DNA from 3 places in the Streptomyces sp. NPDC048389 genome. Region 1 is predicted to be linked to each of the others. Evidence: riboswitches for the same ligand, from Rfam matches in the RefSeq annotation. Region 1 holds a riboswitch; each other region holds the start of a gene.
What was found. A riboswitch is a leader RNA that binds a small molecule or an ion and turns the genes downstream of it on or off. The one in region 1 is predicted to bind cobalamin.
Positions count from the first base shown of each region.

Region 2: it holds a riboswitch for cobalamin, as region 1 does, so the genes downstream of both, AB0903_RS28490 (iron ABC transporter permease) here and AB0903_RS21855 (ABC transporter substrate-binding protein) in region 1, are expected to answer to the same signal.
Region 3: it holds a riboswitch for cobalamin, as region 1 does, so the genes downstream of both, AB0903_RS22950 (cobalamin biosynthesis protein) here and AB0903_RS21855 (ABC transporter substrate-binding protein) in region 1, are expected to answer to the same signal.

Region 1 covers NZ_JBEZKP010000033.1:7,830-13,549, forward strand. Annotated here, with positions in the region: partial or broken gene AB0903_RS21840 (TetR/AcrR family transcriptional regulator) at 1-378, shown strand, start outside; gene AB0903_RS21845 (acyl-CoA dehydrogenase family protein) at 455-2,113, shown strand; gene AB0903_RS21850 (hypothetical protein) at 2,332-3,579, shown strand; cobalamin riboswitch at 4,006-4,212, shown strand; gene AB0903_RS21855 (ABC transporter substrate-binding protein) at 4,226-5,296, shown strand; gene AB0903_RS21860 (iron chelate uptake ABC transporter family permease subunit) at 5,293-5,720, shown strand, end outside.
Region 2 covers NZ_JBEZKP010000056.1:36,817-42,536, reverse strand. Annotated here, with positions in the region: gene AB0903_RS28515 (AlkA N-terminal domain-containing protein) at 1-484, shown strand, start outside; gene AB0903_RS28510 (DoxX family protein) at 591-1,151, shown strand; gene AB0903_RS28505 (nuclear transport factor 2 family protein) at 1,255-1,722, shown strand; partial or broken gene AB0903_RS28500 (NAD(P)-dependent oxidoreductase) at 1,814-1,912, opposite strand; partial or broken gene AB0903_RS28495 (ABC transporter ATP-binding protein) at 1,942-2,205, opposite strand; cobalamin riboswitch at 2,797-2,931, shown strand; gene AB0903_RS28490 (iron ABC transporter permease) at 3,035-4,144, shown strand; gene AB0903_RS28485 (ABC transporter ATP-binding protein) at 4,144-4,929, shown strand; gene AB0903_RS28480 (ABC transporter substrate-binding protein) at 4,945-5,720, shown strand, end outside.
Region 3 covers NZ_JBEZKP010000036.1:16,718-22,437, reverse strand. Annotated here, with positions in the region: gene AB0903_RS22965 (class II aldolase/adducin family protein) at 236-937, opposite strand; gene AB0903_RS22960 (inorganic phosphate transporter) at 1,147-2,373, shown strand; gene AB0903_RS22955 (hypothetical protein) at 2,386-2,607, shown strand; cobalamin riboswitch at 2,738-2,868, shown strand; gene AB0903_RS22950 (cobalamin biosynthesis protein) at 2,975-3,925, shown strand; gene AB0903_RS22945 (cobyric acid synthase) at 3,922-5,427, shown strand; gene AB0903_RS22940 (putative cobaltochelatase) at 5,582-5,720, shown strand, end outside.

The DNA of each region.
Region 1 (5,720 bases):
GTCCTCCGCGAGGTGCTGCGGGGCTCCGGCACCCCCGTCGAACGGCTCGCCGACGGTGTCCAGGTCTTCGCGCGGCGCGCCCTGGAGAACCGTGGACTGGCCTACGCTCTGCTCGCCGCCCCGGCCGAGCCGGCGGTCGGCGCAGAGCGCCTCGACTTCCGCCTCCGCTACCGCGGCCTGTTCGCCGAGGTCGTTCGCGAAGGCATGACGGACGGCCTCCTGCCGGCCCAGAATGCCGATGTCACCGCGGCCGCCCTCACCGGCGCGATCGGCGAGGTCCTCGTCGCGCCGCTGGGCGCACCGGAGGAGGACGACACCGGCGATCTGCTCGTAGAACTCACCGCCATGGCACTGCGCTGCGCGGGCGCCGCACCCGCTGCACCGCGCCCCCGGCCCGGTACGCCGTACCCGCTGCACCGCGCCGCTGACCCGGCCCACCACATCGGAGACGCCCATGTCCGCAACGCCCGCACCGCGCAGCCACCCCACGGCGACGACACACGAAGTGACCAACCAGCCCCCACCGCTGACCGGCCATGACGTCGCCGACGACCCGGTGCTGACCGAAGGCGTACGCCGGGAGGGCGCCGCGTGGTACCTCGACGAACTGCACCGGCTCGGTCTCCGCGCCGGCAGCGAGGAGGTGCAGCGGTGGGCCGACGAGGCCAACCGCCACGAGCCGGTGCTGCGCAGCCACGACCGCTACGGCCATCGCGTCGACGAGGTCGACTTCCACCCCTCGTACCACGCCCTGTTGGACGTGGCGATCAGCGAAGGTCTCGCCGGTGCGGCCTGGGTGGACGAGCGTCCGGGTGCCCACGTCGCGCGTGCCGCCGGGTTCATGGTGTGGAGCAGCGCCGAGGCCGGTCACGGCTGCCCCGTGTCCATGACCTACGCGGTCGTCCCGGCCCTGCGCCACGCCCCTGATCTCGCCGAGACCTACGAGCCCCTGCTCACCAGCCGCGTCTACGACCCGGGACTGCGTACCCCCGCCGGCAAGCGCGGCCTGCTGGCCGGCATGGGGATGACCGAGAAGCAGGGCGGCACCGACGTCCGCGCCAACACCACCACGGCCGCGGAGCAGCCCGACGGCAGCTGGCGGCTGCGCGGTCACAAGTGGTTCACCAGCGCCCCGATGAACGACCTGTTCCTGGTCCTCGCCCAGGCACCCGGTGGGCTCACCTGCTTCCTCGTACCGCGCGTCCTGCCCGACGGCAGCCGCAACACGTTCCGCATCCAGCGTCTGAAGGACAAGCTGGGCAACCGCTCCAACGCCAGCAGCGAGCCCGAGTTCGACGACACCGTCGCATGGCTCGTGGGCGCCGAGGGCAAGGGCGTGCGCACCATCATCGACATGGTCACCATGACCCGCCTCGACTGCGTTCTCGGCTCCGCCGCCGGAACGCGCGCCGCGCTCGCCCAAGCCGCGCACCACGTGCGCCACCGCTCCGTCTTCGGAGCCAAGCTCATCGACCAGCCGCTGATGCGCAACGTCGTCGCCGACCTCGGCCTGGAGTCCGAGGCCGCCACCACCCTCGCCCTCCGCCTGGCCGGGGCCGCCGACCGTGCCCAGCGCGGCGACGCGCAGGAGCGCGCCTTCCTCCGGCTCGCCACCGCCGTCGGCAAGTACTGGGTCTGCAAGCGCCAGCCCGCCGCCGTCGCCGAAGCACTGGAATGCCTCGGCGGCAACGGCTACGACGAGGCGTCCGGCATGCCCCGGCTCTACCGGGAGGCCCCTCTCAACGGCATCTGGGAAGGCTCAGGCAACGTCAACGCCCTCGACATGCTCCGTGCCCTGGCCCGGGAGCCCGAGTCCCTCGACGCCTTCCGCGCGGAGATCGAGTCCGCCACCGGAGCCGACCGCAGACTGGACGCGGCCTGGCGCGAGCTCCAGGCCGAACTCGTCCTGAGTGAGGACGCTCCGCTGCGGGCCCGTCGCGTCATCGAACGCGCGGCACTGGTCCTGCACGGCTCCCTGCTCGTCCGCCACGCTCCCGCCGCGGTCGCCGACGCCTTCTGCGCCTCACGGCTCGCCGGCGACCACGGCCTCGCCTTCGGCACCCTCCCGCCCCGGACGGACTTCACGGCCCTGCTCGCACGGCTGCCGGTCTGAGGCCGTCGGACGGAGCGTCAGGAACCGGGTGCGGCTGCCGCGGTCGGCGCTTCCCCTGGTCGGGCTCGCGCGCACGGGTGAGGCGGCGGGCCGGGTCACTGCGGTGCTTCAACCCGCTGCGGGATCTGTCCGGGTCGGCACGAAGACTGTTCGCCGCCGTCGACGACGGTGGCGAGCATTTCGTCGTCGCATGTTCATCACGCAGACGTGCGTGGCGCATGCCGCTCAGGGGGTGTCCCTCCGGAAAACTGACCGGTGATCGCCGGAGCCTGCGCGACGAAGTCCGCGCGGGTGGCGCGCAACCACCCGCGCGCCTGGTGGAAGGACGGGGAATGGTCACACGCAGAGGCTTCATCGACGGAATGTCGGCGGCCGGTGCCGCAACACTCCTCGGTATCACCCCGTCGGCCTCCGCCACCACGCATGCAGGCGCGGCCGTGACGGACGCGGAGCTGAAGGCCCGTGACGCGATCCGAGCGGCCAACGTCGGTATGCGGGCGAACTATGCCGCACTCAAGTCCGAACTGATCAGTCGTCTCAGTCCTGTGATCGTCGTCCAAAACGATGCCAGGGGCGGCAAGTTCACTCTCATCCATGGCGGAAGCCCACGGGAATCAGTCAACCCGGTGCCCGAGCTGTTCGAACTGGCGAAGTCGATCAGCCACGTGCCTCAGGGCATTTTCTCGATCATTGCCGCGTACTTGAGCGACAAGGTGCCGAACCTCCCCAACGCCGGTCGCATCGACCCGCACGACCTGGACATGGTCGCGTTCGAGGGGCCCCGGGCAGACGGCTGGATCGGCCCGCTCCAGCGTTACGCTGCCACGCTCCACACTGCACGCCGTCAGCTCGGGGAGGCCAATCTGCCACAGGAGCTGGAAATCTCCTGCGGGAAGATCCTCGACGAAGCACTCACGTTCATCCGTGATTCCGTGCGCAGCAAAACGTTCGACATGGCGTCGTTCGAGGAGTTCTCGGGCAGGACGTACCCCGGTATCCGCACGAACATGAAGTACGCGGCCGCGGCGCAGATCCACGGCGTGGAAGGTCTGATGCGGAAGTGGCGGGCCACGATCGGCGAGGAGGCGTGGCAGGACCTGTATACGGTCGTGCTGTCGATCTGGACGACGTCCGAGTTGAACCAGGCATCGGTCATCATCAGGCAGTGCATGAATCCGGCGAAGGTCGCCACCCACCTGATCGACCTGCCGACCGTCGAAGTTCCTCGCGACCCGATCTTCGTCGCCCTGGACAACCTCGCCCGGATCGTTCAGGACAATGTCTCGGCCGAGATGGTCTTCCCTACCGATCCGGTGGTCGCGGACGCCTTCAAGGGCAAGGAGGACTTGCTCTCCGTCGAAATCCTGCATCAGATCGGGGAGACGGCCGGGGCATGCACGGTCTCCCCCTCGACGGCGGCGTCCGCCTGTCCCATGAACAAGGAGAAGGCTCAGCCTGCCGTTTGACGTCGGCGGCTGCTCGCCGGATCACCCTTCGGGAGCGGCATACCCGGGCACCGTCGGGTCCGGGCCGCCGAGCGCCTTCGCAAACCCCGTCGCACCCGGGGCCTCGGCCATCTCGGTGATCGCCGGCACCGTACGTCTGCGGATGCAGACGTCTCGCGAGTGCACGCCGGCGGCCAGTACCGCCACGCCGTGGCCGCCCGATCGCGCGAAGTGCCCGGCGCAGGACGCCGGCGGTCTCGGGGTCGGGTTCCGGCCAGGACCGTCCCGGCCGGTCTCTCGGCGGGCACCGAGCCGCCCTCGGGCCGAGGCAGCGCGGTCTGCCGGCAGCCGACCGCGCCTGGAAACCCGCAACAGCCGCTCGCCGCGACCGGCGGACGTATGCGGCTGGCTTCGCGACGGACACGGCGGACTGCACGAGTAGGGCTGTGGTAGCTTCCGGACGCCAGTCAAACTCGTGAACGCGGCCACGCGTGCACGAGTCAGGGAATCCGGTGAGAGTCCGGAACTGACGCGCAGCGGTGAGGGTGACGGGCGGGACAGCAGCCACTGGACGACGGTCACGGCCGGGTCCGGGAAGGCGTTCCGCCGGGGTGACCCCGAGTCCGAAGACCTGCTGGCACCCGACCGTCCGCACGGGACCCCGCGTATGGGTCCTGACGTTGAGAGAGCCGACACTGTGCATCTGCCGCGTCCCGCCCGCTGTTCCGTCCTGCTCCTGACCGGGGCGCTGCTGCTCACCGCATGCGGCTCCGGCTCAGGTTCCGGCTCGTCCGGAAAGTCCGCCACCGCCGGCGCGCAGGCCGTCACGTTCGACAACTGCGGGCAGAAGGTGACGGTCAAGGCTCCGCCGAAGCGGGCCGTGTCCCTGAACCAGGGCACCAGCGAGATCCTGCTCTCCCTCGGCCTGGCCGACCGCATGGTGGGAACCGCCACCTGGACCGACCCGGTCATGAAGGGACTGGAGCAGGCCAATGCGAAGGTGCCTCGGCTCGCCGACAACCGGCCGTCGTTCGAGAAGGTCCTGGACGCCGAACCGGACTTCGTCGCCTCCTCCTTCACCTCCACCCTGGGCAAGGGCGGGGTGGCACCCCGCGAGAAGTTCGAGGAACTCGGGGTGCCGACGTACCTGTCGCCCACCGACTGCGAAGGCAAGGACAACAGCGGCGACGGTGACGGCTCACGGACGAAGCCCCTGGCCATGGACACCGTCTACCGCGAAGTGAGGGAACTGGCCCGGGTCTTCGGGGTGGAGGACCGTGGCGAGAAGCTGATCGCCCGGCTGAAGAGCCGGGTGACGAAGGCGACGTCCGGAATCCGTGCCGAGAACGCCACCGTCCTGTACTGGTTCGCGAACCAGGAGTCCCCCTACATGGCGGGCTGCTGCGGCGCCCCCGGCATCATCACGAACGCGCTCGGCGCGAAGAACGTCTTCGACGACAGCACGCAGGAATGGCCCCAGATCAACTGGGAGACCGTAGCCGACCGCAACCCCGACGTACTCGTCATCGGTGATCTCACCCGCAAGTCGCAGACGGCCGAGACCGCCGCGAAGAAGATCGCGTTCCTGGAGTCGAACCCGGCGACCAGGAACATGGAGGCGGTGAAGAAGAAGAGGTACGTGCTGCTCAGCGGGCAGGCCATGAACCCGACGATCCGTACCGTCGAGGGTGTGGAGAAGGTGGCCGCGGCGCTGCGCGCGTACGGGCTCGCCGGATGACCACCGTCCTGCCGTCTCCCCGAGCCCGCCCGCTGCTGGTCGCCGCCGGTGTCCTGCGCGGTGCGGCCGGCCTGGGCGCCGGGCTGGCCGTGCTCGCCGCGTCCGTCGCCGTGGCCATCACCATCGGCCCGGCGGACATCGGCGTGGGCGACGCCTGGTCCGTGGTCGCCTCCCACCTGGGCTGGGGCACGACAGAGCTGACTCCCATCCGGGACGGCATCGTCTGGAACCTGCGGCTGCCGCGCACCCTGCTCGCCGCGGTGTGCGGCGCCGGGCTCGCCGTGTGCGGCGCGGTGATGCAGTCGTTGCTGCGCAACCCTCTCGCCGACCCCTTCGTCCTGGGTGTCTCCTCGGGGGCGTCGACCGGCGCCGTCGTCGTGGTCGTCCTGGGCGTCGGTGGCGGTGTCCTGTCCGTCTCCGGTGG
Region 2 (5,720 bases), on a different contig from region 1:
CGACCCGGCCCTCGCCCCGCTCGTCGCGGCCCGCCCGGGGCTGCGCGTCCCCGGCGCCGCGGACCCGCACGAATCGGCGATCCGCATCCTGACGGGCCGGCGGGCGGCGGGCGAACTCGTCGCCGCGTACGGGCAGCGGCTCGACGCCCCGAGCGGCGGCCTCACCCACCTGTTCCCCCGGGCCGAGGACCTCACCGGCAGTGACCGGCCCACGCTGCGCGCGCTGGCCGGGGCGCTCGCCACCGGCGAACTCGTTCTCGACCCCGGCGCCGACCGTGAGGACACGGAGCACCGGCTGCTGCGGCTGCCCGGCATCGACGCCCCAACCGCCGCCGCCGTCCGCCTGCACGCGCTCGGCGACCCGGACGTCCTGCTCGCCGGCGACCCGGCACTGCCGCCCCGGGCGGACACCGGGCGCTGGCGGCCGTGGCGGTCGTACGCGATGCAGCACCTGTGGACGGCCGCAGGGCGCCCGGCGAGCTGACGGCACCGGCACCGCCTCACCCGTACGGCCCAGCAACGCAAGGCCCCGGCGCCGGGCGCGCCCAGAGTGGATGGCGTCGCCCACCGTCACCGCACCGGGAGTACCGATGACCCCCCTCAACCGACGTGACCTCGGCCTGCTCGTCCTGCGCACGGGCACCGGGGCTGTGCTCATGGCCCACGGCACTCAGAAGCTCTTCGGCTGGTTCGGCGGCGGCGGCCTGGAGGGCACCGCCAAGGGCATGGAGTCCATGGGCTTCCACCCGCCCAAGGAGAGCGCACTGGCCGCGGGCCTCGCCGAGACGGGCGGCGGCCTGCTGCTCGCCCTCGGCCTCGCCACGCCCGCGGCGGGCGCGGCGGTGACCGGCAACATGGCGGGCGCCGTCTCCGTCCACGCACCGGCCGGCTTCTTCGTCCAGTCCGGCGGCTTCGAGTACCCGGCGTTCCTCGGCTTCACCGCGGCCGCCATCGGCGTCATGGGCCCCGGCCGCTACTCCCTCGACCACGTGACCCGCCACCGCTTCGACGGCCCGTGGATCCTCGCGGCCGCCTTCACGGCCAGCGCTCTCGCGGCTGCCGCCGTCGTCGGCAAGCGGGCCAAGGGGCAGATCGGGGCGGACGTGGACGACTCGGCGAGGAACCAGGGAGCCGACACCCTCGAGGACTGAGGGCTCCGTCCCGTGAAGTCCCGCTGCCCACATGCTCGTTGGGCCCCCGGGCCGGCATACCGCCCGTTGGTGGCAGGACAGCGGCGTGGCAGGATGATCCGTCATGACCCGACAGCGCCCGCCCCTGCCGCCGTTCGACCTCGACAGCGCCTTGGCCAAGGTCCAGGCCGCCGAGGACGCTTGGAACACCCGCGACCCGCAGACGGTCGCCCTCGCTTACACCGAGGACTCCATCTGGCGGAACAGGGACGTCTTCCTGACCGGCCGTGAGCAGATCGCCGAGTTCCTCACGGCCAAGTGGGAGCGTGAGCTGGACTACGTACTGCGCAAGAGCCTGTGGTCCTTCCACGAGAACCGGATAGCCGTCCGCTTCCAGTACGAATGGCATGACACCGCGGGCCAGTGGTTCCGCAGTTACGGCAACGAGCTGTGGGAGTTCGACGAGTACGGTCTCATGAGCCGCCGCGAAGCAAGCATCAACGACGTGCGCATCCAGGAGGCCGACCGCCGCTACTTCGGACCGCGTCCGGAGGAGGAGCGCGGACCGGGCCACGACATCCCCCTCCAGTAGCCCGCTCGCGCCGGTACGGGACGCCGGCCGGAGCCTCACCGGCTCCCGAGCCGGAGAAACCGGTTCGGTCGAGGTCCTGCCCGGGGCCCGTCAGGGCGAAGGCGTGCGTGACGCCCGGGGACATGCCGGTCATCGCGCTGAGCAGGGCGATGTCGTGCAGCGCCGCCTGACCGGGGTCCTCCCGGGTCCCGAGGGTGCGGCAGCCGGGCCGGCGCCCGGTCAGGCCCCGGACCGGGCCGCGTCCATCGCGGTCCTCGCCCGGACCGCGTCGTCCGGATCCCAGCCCTCGTGCGGCACGGAGGCGAGCAGGAGCCGGGTGTACGGGTCCGAGGGCGCGTCGAGCACTCGGGACGTCGGCCCCTGTTCGACCACGGTGCCCTTGCGCATCACGACCGTCTCGTCCGTGATGTGCTGCACCACGGCGAGGTCATGGCTGACGAAGACCAGGGCCACGCCGGTGTCGTCCCGGAGCGCATCGACGACGTCGCCCTGCTCGCCGTCCAGCGCGTCTCCGGTACCGACGTCTGAACGCCCAGAGGGCCGACGCCGTTCGGTGCGGGCTGCACCGGTCGCAGGCCCGTGCCGTCGCCTGCGGCGTACGCCGTCGACACGCCGTGCGGTTGCGCCCGTCAGGTCCCTGCCCGTCGGTCGACGTTGGCGCTGTGCCTGTCGTTGTGCCTGCCGCTGAGTCTCGGCGGGCCGTCGGCTGGGACTGGTTCCGGCCATATAGCGCGCGGCGCGAATACCCGGATCCCGACAGGACCAAATGGCGGAACAGGCCCCGGGGGCGCTGGTGATGGCGGGACAGGCCCGTTGACACGCGGCATACGAACTGGTCACCATCATGGCCAGCCAGATCGCCCCGGCCCGCTGGGGGATGACGGGGTAACGCGGGGGCGGGCTCGGGCGGAACCGGATTCGGACGGGGCGGGCCCGGGGGAACCGGGTGCGGGCGGGGTGGCCCGGAGGACGCCCCGGGCCGCGCGTCGCTCCCCAGGCCCGTCCCGGCCCGGAAGGCCGCCTTGTGGGGCAACGGAGTCGGCCCTCGCGCGCGTCGTCCCAGGAACGGGCACCCTTGTGTACACGCTATGCTGCAAGCCGCCCCGCGGGGGAAGTCCGGTCGAAGTCCGGCGCTGACCCGCAACGGTAGGCGGAGCCCGACACGCGGCTCCGCGAGCCCGATTACCCGCGGTGTCGAAGGCTCCTGACAATTCGCCGTGGACTGCGAGAGGGCGCTGCACAGGGCGCCCCGCGTCCCGGGCTGCTCATGTGCTCACGTAGCTGCACGGCCCGAGGCGAAGGCGACCCGCCCGTGGCCACACCCCTGGAACGCAAACCCGCGGTGCCACTTCCCGCGGCCCCCGGCGGGGCCGGTCCGGCGCCGTCCGAACGCGTGTCGCCGCCGCTCCTGTTCGCCGCGCTGTGCGTCGCGCTCGTGCTCTCCATCGTCTGCGGGGCGGGGATGGGGGCGTCGGGGCTCTCCTGGGGCGAGGTGCTGCATCATCTGTGGGCCGGGCTGACGGGCGGGCCCATATCCCGGGACGAAGTCCCGGCGTACACCATCGTGTGGGAACTGCGTTTTCCACGGGCCGTGCTGGCCGCCGTCGTCGGAGCCGGACTGTCGGCCATCGGCGTCACCGTGCAGGCCATGGTCCGCAACGCCCTCGCCGACCCGTTCGTCCTGGGCATCTCCTCGGGCGCGGCCGTCGGTGCCAATGCCGTCCTCCTCTTCGGCGCCTTCGGCGCTCTCGGTCTGTGGGCCCTGTCCACGGCGGCCTTCCTGTCCGCGCTCCTCGCCATGACGCTGGTGTACGCGATCGCCCGCACCGCTGATGGTCTGACCCCGCTGCGGCTCGTCCTGACGGGGACCGCGATGTACTACGGCTTCTCGGCCGTCACCACGTTCATGGTGTTCGCGGCCGAACGCGGCGAGGCGGCGCGGTCCGCGATGATGTGGCTGCTCGGGAGCCTCGGCGGAGCCGACTGGGCCTCCGTGCCGATCGCCGCCGGAGCCGTGCTCGCCGGCCTGGCCCACCTCGCCGTGTCGGCGCGTCGCCTGAACGCCCTGGCGATGGGGGACGAGACCGCGGCTGCCCTGGGGGTGGACGCGCGGAGGCTGCGCAAGGAACTGTTCCTGGTCTGTGCCGCCGTCACGGGGGCCGTGGTCGCGGTGAGCGGTGCCATCGGCTTCGTCGGCCTGATGGTTCCGCACGCCGCCCGGATGCTGGTCGGCGCGGACCATCGCCGGCTGCTGGCCGTCGCCCCGCTCGGGGGCGCCGTCCTGCTGATCTGGGTGGACATCCTCTCGCGTGTGGTGCTCGCGCCCGTCGAGCTGCCGGTGGGCGTGCTGACCGCCGCCATCGGCGTGCCGTGCTTCGTGCTGCTGATGCGCCGCCGCTCCTACACCTTCGGAGGCGCGTGATGCGGATCGACATGGACGCTTTGACGGTCGAGGTCGCCGGTGCGCGGCTGGTGCGGGAGGCCACGCTGCGCGCGGACGCCGGGCAGGTCGTCGGACTCGTGGGGCCCAACGGCAGCGGCAAGTCGACGCTGTTGCGCTGCGTCTACCGAGCCCTGCGCCCCTCGGCGGGTACGGTCCGGCTCGGCGGTGAGGACCTGCACTCCCTGAGCGCGCGCGAAGGCGCCCGTCGACTGGCCGCTCTGCCCCAGGAAGCGGTCACCGAGTTCGACTTCACGGTCGCCGAGGTCGTGGCGATGGGGCGACTGCCTCACCAGCGGTCGGCGGCCCGGACCACCGAAGAAGACCGGAAGGCGTGCGAGGCCGCGCTGGTCGAGGTCGACGCCGGCCACCTCGCCGGCCGCGGCTTCCTCACCCTCTCCGGAGGCGAGAAGCAGCGGGTCCTGATCGCCCGCGCGCTCGCGCAGCAGCCGCGCGTCCTGGTGCTCGACGAGCCCACCAACCACCTCGACATCGCACAGCAGTTGGAGGTGCTGGCTCTGGTGCGCGGGAGTGGGCTGACCGTGCTCACCGCACTGCACGACCTCAACCTCGCCGCGCTCCACTGCGACCTGCTCTACGTCATCGACAGCGGCCGGATCGTCGCCTCCGGTGCTCCGTACGACGTGCTCACGCCCGAGCTGCTGGCCGAGGTCTTCGGCGTACGGGCGCACCGGGTACGGCATCCGGAGTCCGGCGCCGTACAGCTGCTCTTCGACCGTCTCCTGCCCACTCAGCCCGCTTCTTGAGGAGTCCTGGCCATCATGCCGAATCTCGCACGCCCAGCCGCACTCGCACGCCCAGCCGCACTCGCACTCACCGCCGCCCTGATGCTCACCGGATGCGGTGCGGAGGTCACCTCTCGGGGCGAGGAGGGTGGTGATGCCGAGGCACGCGGGGGCCACTACCCGGTGACCGTCGAGAACTGCGGCCAGGAGAAGACCTACGACAAGGCGCCGCAGCGCGTGGTCACCAATGACGTCGGCATCACCGAGATCATGTTCGCGCTCGGGCTCGAGGACCGGATGGCGGGATATGTGATGCCCGACGACAGGGGCGACCTCACAGCCGTTCCCTGGAAGGACGCCTACCGGAAGACCAAGTGGCTCTCGAAGAAGACGATCAACAAGGAGCTGGTCCTCGACGCCCGCGCCGATCTCGTCTTCGCGGGCTGGAACTACGGCTTCAACGAGGGTGAGGGCTTCAGCCCCGCCGAGCTGGAGAAGGTGGGTGTCGACTCGTATCTGCTGAGCGAGTCGTGCCGCAACGGGCAGGGAAAGGCACGCGGGGTGATGCCGCCGCTCGAAGCGCTGTACACCGATCTGCGGAACCTGGGAAAGATCTTCGACGTCGAGGACCGTGCGGAGACTCTCGTCGCCGACTTCCAGAAGCAGGTGGCCGAGGCGCAGGCGAAGGCCCCGAAGGGCGCCGACCGCCCGCGTGTGTTCCTCTACGACGACGGACGGGACAAGCCGCTGACCTCGGGTCTGTACGCCGGGCCGCACGACATCATCACCAGGGCGGGCGGTGATCACGTCAT
Region 3 (5,720 bases), on a different contig from region 1:
CGCCGGCGGGGCTGGATGTCGCTGCGCGACATGAGCCCGACCGGGGGCACCTCCTGCGGCCGCCAGGCCGCAGGAGGAGATTGCGGACCCCGCGCGAAGCATGGCACCGGAGTCCGGGCCTGCCCGGTTCGGGAAGGGGCCGGGTGGGGAAGAAGCGCCGCAGGCGTCAGGCGTCAGGCGTCAGGCGTCAGGCGTCAGGCGTCAGGCGGGTGGCGTCAGGCCGGTGGCGGGTGGGTCAGGCGGGTGGCTGGCCGTAGCCGGAGAGGCGGGCGGCGGCCGCCTGGAGCTGGGGCGGTGTCAGGAGGTTCGGGGTGCGGCCCGGGACGGAGGACGCCGTCAGCCAGACGCGGCACATCCACTCCAGTTGCGCCGTGCGGTCGTACGCCTGGGACAGGGTGTCCCCGTAGGCCACGGTCCCGTGGTTCTGGAGGAGGCAGGCCGTACGGTCGCGCAGGGCGTGGAGCATGTTCCGGGCGAGTTCCTCTGTGCCGTAGAGGGCGTAGGGGGCGACGCGGACCGGGCCGCCGAGCGCGGCGGTCATGTAGTGGATCGACGGGAGTTCGGGGACGAGCGTGGAGACGGCGGTCGCGTGCACGGCGTGCGTGTGCACGACTGCGCGCGCGCCGGTCTCGCGATGAACCGCCAGGTGCAACGGCAGCTCGCTCGTGGGCAACAGGTCGCCGAGGATCTGTGTGCCGTCGAGGTCGACGGCGACGGTGTCCCGGTCCGTGAGCCGGTCGTACGGCACTCCGGTCGGTGTGACAAGGACCACGTCGCCGACGCGGACCGAGACGTTGCCCGACGTGCCGACGACGAGTCCTTCGGCAGCCGTTCTGCGGGCGGTGTCCACAAGCTCCCGCCATGCCTGCCCGATCCCGTTCCACCGCGCCCGGCCGGGCGCCCCACCACTTGCCTCACCGGTCGCCTCATCAGTCATACCGGGGATCCTGCCAGCCGTATACGACGGCATGGAGACACGGAGGGTGTTCGAGTGGCTGCCGTGAGCGGCGCGGGGGCGGAGAATCAGACAAGCGGAATCAGCCGACCCCACTTGGGGTCACCGCGAAGTCCGACCCAGTTCACCTTCCGTTCATCCAGGTTGCCTACGGTCCTCGCGTCAATGACGTCAAACGATTGCCTGGGTAAATGGAACACATCACACTGCTGCTCGCGATCGTGATCGTGACAGCTCTCGTGTTCGATTTCACGAACGGTTTCCACGACACCGCCAACGCGATGGCGACGACCATCTCGACCGGCGCCATGAAGCCCAAGAGCGCGGTGGCCATGTCCGCCGTTCTGAACCTCGTCGGCGCTTTCCTCTCCGTGGAGGTCGCCAAGACCATCTCCAGCGGACTGGTCGACGAATCAGGCATCACACCTGAAGTCATCTTCGCGGCGCTCGTCGGCGCCATCCTGTGGAACCTGGTCACCTGGCTGGTCGGCCTGCCGTCCAGTTCCTCGCACGCCCTCATGGGCGGTCTGATCGGCGCCACGGTCGCCTCGGTCGGCTTCGCCGGGGTCAACGGCGGCGTCGTCGTCACCAAGGTGCTCATCCCGGCCATCGCCGCGCCGGTCGTGGCCGGCCTCGCCGCCATGCTGGCGGCACGGCTGACGTACCGGGTCGACAGGAACACCGACGCGAAGGCCACCGCCAAGGGGTACCGCGCGGGGCAGATCGCCTCCGCCGGCCTCGTCTCCCTGGCGCACGGCACCAACGACGCCCAGAAGACCATGGGCATCATCACGCTGGCGCTGGTGGCCGGCAACGTCCTCGCCCCCGGGTCCAACCCTCCGATGTGGGTCATCGTCTCGGCCGGTCTGGCGATCGCACTCGGCACCTACCTCGGCGGCTGGCGCATCATCCGCACCATGGGCAAGGGGCTCACCGACCTCCAGCCGCAGCAGGGCTTCGCCGCCCAGACCAGCGCTGCCAGCGTGATCCTCGCCTCCTCGAACCTCGGCTTCTCGCTGTCGACGACGCACTCCTGCTCGGGCGCCGTCATGGGCGCGGGCCTCGGCCGCAAGGGCGGCGTGGTCCGCTGGTCCACCGCCACCCGGATGTTCGTGGCCTGGGGTCTGACCCTGCCGGCCGCCGGACTCGTCGCGGCGATGTCCGAGTTCGTCACCAAGCAGGGCGGCTGGGGTGTCGCGGCCGTCGCCGTCTTCCTCGTCGCCTCCTGCATCGCGATCTGGGTCATCTCGCGCCGCCAGATCGTCAACCACACCAACGTCAACGACGTCGACACCGAGGAGCCCGCGGACGTCGTCACGGACGCCGTCGCGGCCGTCATCCCGCCGCCCGCCGGCGAACTGAAGACCACTCTCCCGGCCCCCGCCGACTCCGAGCCGGTCCGTCCGGCCGCGGTGTAAGGAAGCAGCAGTATGAAGATCGACTGGGTAGCTCTCGGCTCCGTGTTCGGCGTCAGCCTCGTCGCCACCGTCGCCCTGGTGGGCCTGTTCACCCTGGGCATCGTGAGCCTGTCCAAGCAGCAGTCCGGCACGCAGACCGCAGGCTCCGGCGTGCTGGCCCGCACCGGCGCGTACGCCTGCTTCGCGCTCTGCGCGGCGGCGGTGTCCTACGGGATCTATCTGATCGTCACCTGACGTCGGACAGCCGCCCGGAGGCCGGGCCGTACGCACCGCGGGTGGGTACGGCCCGGCCTTCGCGCGTCCGCCGGTGTGGGACTCCGCACACTGTCCCGTCGCAGGTCAAGGGCGAGTTGACGGGCGTTCGCGCACATGGTGGACTGCCGGGGCCATCAACGGCGGCAGAAGAGGAAGTCCGGTGCGAATCCGGCGCGGTCCCGCCACTGTCACCCGGGAACACCCGGGGAGCCAGGAACTCTCGCCGCCGGTCACGTCGAACCAGGGCGCGGACCCTGAGTGAGGACTCCTGCCATGCCCGGTCGCGGTACTGCCCTGTCCGTCGGACACCGTCCCTCCGGACATCTCCCCTCGGAACGCTGATCCGGTGCGCGCGGACCGCGTCTTCCTGTACGGCGCCGCAGCCGGCCTCCTCGGCGACCGACTCCTGGGCGATCCCCGCCGGGGGCATCCGGTCGCCGTGTTCGGGCGGGCAGCGGGCGCCGTCGAGCGTGCCCTGTGGCGCGACCACCGAGGCCGGGGCGCCCTGCACACCGCGGTGTGCGCCGGCGGAGCCGTGGCCGCGGCGGCCCTGACCGCCCGCGCCGTACGCCGCTCACCCGTCGCCTCGGTCGCCCTGACCGCCGCCGCGACCTGGGCCGTCGTCGGCGGTACGACGCTCGGGCGCGAGGCCGCGGCCGTCGGCGAGGCGCTGGCGGCCGGGGACGTCGAGGCGGCGCGCGAGCGGCTGCCCCATCTGTGCGGGCGCGACCCGCAGGCCCTGGACGAGCAGCAGATCGCCCGCGCCGTCGTGGAGTCCGTCGCGGAGAACACCTCCGACGCGGTCGTCGGCGCCCTCGTGTGGGGCGCCGTGGCGGGCGTGCCCGGGCTGGTGGGCTTCAGGGCGGTGAACACCCTGGACGCGATGGTCGGCCACAAGTCGCCGCGCTACCGGCGCTACGGCTGGGCGTCGGCCCGCCTCGACGATGTGGCCGGCTGGCCGGGCGCCCGGCTGACCGCCGTGCTGGCGGCCGTCTGCGGTCCGGACCCGCGGGGCGCCGTACGGGCCTGGCGGGCCGACGCCGCCAAGCACCCGAGCCCCAACGCGGGCCCCGTGGAGGCGTCCTTCGCGGGTGCCCTGGGCGTACGGCTGGGTGGGACCCTCTCCTACGGCGGTCGGGTCGAACACCGGCCGGTGCTGGGCGCGCAGGGCCGCGCGGTGGAGTTCGGCGACATCACACGGGCGGTGCGGCTGTCGCACCGGGTGGGCCTGCTGGCCCTGGCGGTCTGCGCGGGCGCACGGCTCGGCGTGGGGGCACTGAAACGGAGACGGGCATGAGCGGTGGGCTGTTGGTCGCGGGGACCACCTCGGACGCGGGCAAGAGCGTCGTCACCGCCGGGATCTGCCGGTGGCTGGTGCGGCAGGGTGTGAAGGTCGCGCCGTTCAAGGGGCAGAACATGTCCCTCAATTCGTTCGTGACCCGTGAGGGCGCCGAGATCGGGCGGGCACAGGCCATGCAGGCGCAGGCCGCCCGCGTGGAGCCCACCGCGCTGATGAATCCCGTACTGCTCAAGCCGGGCGGCGATCGCTCCAGCCAGGTGGTACTGATGGGCAGGCCCGTCGGGGAGATGAGCGCCAAGGGCTACCACGGGAACCGGCAACGAGAACTCTTCGAGCCGGTCATGGCGTGCCTGGAGGAGCTGCGGGGCACGTACGACGCTGTGATCTGCGAAGGGGCGGGCAGCCCGGCCGAGATCAATCTGCGGCGCACGGACATCGTGAACATGGGCATCGCGCGGGCGGCACGGCTACCGGTCCTGGTGGTCGGCGACATCGACCGGGGAGGCGTGTTCGCGCAGTTCTTCGGTACGACGGCGCTGCTGAGCCCCGAGGACCAGTCGCTCGTGGCGGGCTATCTGGTCAACAAGTTCCGCGGTGACGTGTCGCTTCTGGAGCCGGGGCTCGAGATGCTGCGCGGCCTGACCGGGCGGCCGACCTACGGTGTGCTGCCGTACGCCCACGGACTCGGCATCGACGAGGAGGACGGCCTCAGGGTGTCCCTGCGCGGCGCGGTACGGGAGTCGGTGGTCGCCGCGCCCGTCGGTGAGGACGTGCTGAGGGTCGCGGTGTGCGCGGTGCCGCTGATGTCGAACTTCACCGATGTGGACGCGCTGGCGGCCGAACCGGGCGTCGTGGTGCGGTTCGTGGACCGCGCGGAGGAACTCGTGGACGCCGACCTGGTGGTGGTCCCGGGCACCCGGGGAACGGTCCGGGCACTGGCGTGGCTGCGGGAACGCGGGCTGGCGGACGCCCTGGCGCGGCGGGCGGCCGAGGGCCGGCCGGTGCTGGGCATCTGCGGCGGCTTCCAGGCGCTCGGCCGGCACATCGAGGACGAGGTCGAGTCGAGGGCGGGCGAGGTCGCGGCGCTCGGACTGCTGCCGGTACGGGTGCGGTTCGCGCGTGAGAAGACCCTCGCGCGGCCCGTCGGCGAAGCACTCGGGGAACGGGTCGAGGGCTACGAGATCCATCACGGTGTCGCCGAGGTCCTCGGTGGAGAGCCCTTCCTGGACGGCTGCCGGGTGGGCGCGGTGTGGGGGACGCACTGGCACGGGTCACTGGAGAGCGACGGCTTCCGGCGGGCCTTCCTGCGGGAGGTCGCGGCGCAGTCCGGGCGGCGGTTCGTGCCCGCGTCCGGCACGAGCTTCGGTGCACTGCGGGAGGAGCAGCTGGACCGACTGGGGGATCTGATCGAAGAGCACGCTGACACGTCGGCGTTGATGCGGCTGATCGAGGCCGGGGCGCCGGCGGGACTGCCGTTCGTACCGCCGGGGGCGCCGTGAGCCTCCTGCGGGCGGGGGGCGGCGCCGGCGGCACGACCCGCGCCTGCGGCAGACCCTCGCCGCGCTCCGCCCCTGCCCCCGCCGTCCGCCGCTCTCGGCGGAAAACAAGTGAGTCGCGCCGTCGGTGCGACTCCCGCGAAGGAGTGATCAAAGGATGAGCACCCCCTACCCGTTCACCGCGGTCGTCGGGATGGACGATCTGCGGCTGGCCCTGCTGCTCAACGCGGTCAGTCCGGCGGTCGGCGGAGTGCTCGTGCGAGGTGAGAAGGGCACCGCGAAGAGCACCGCGGTGC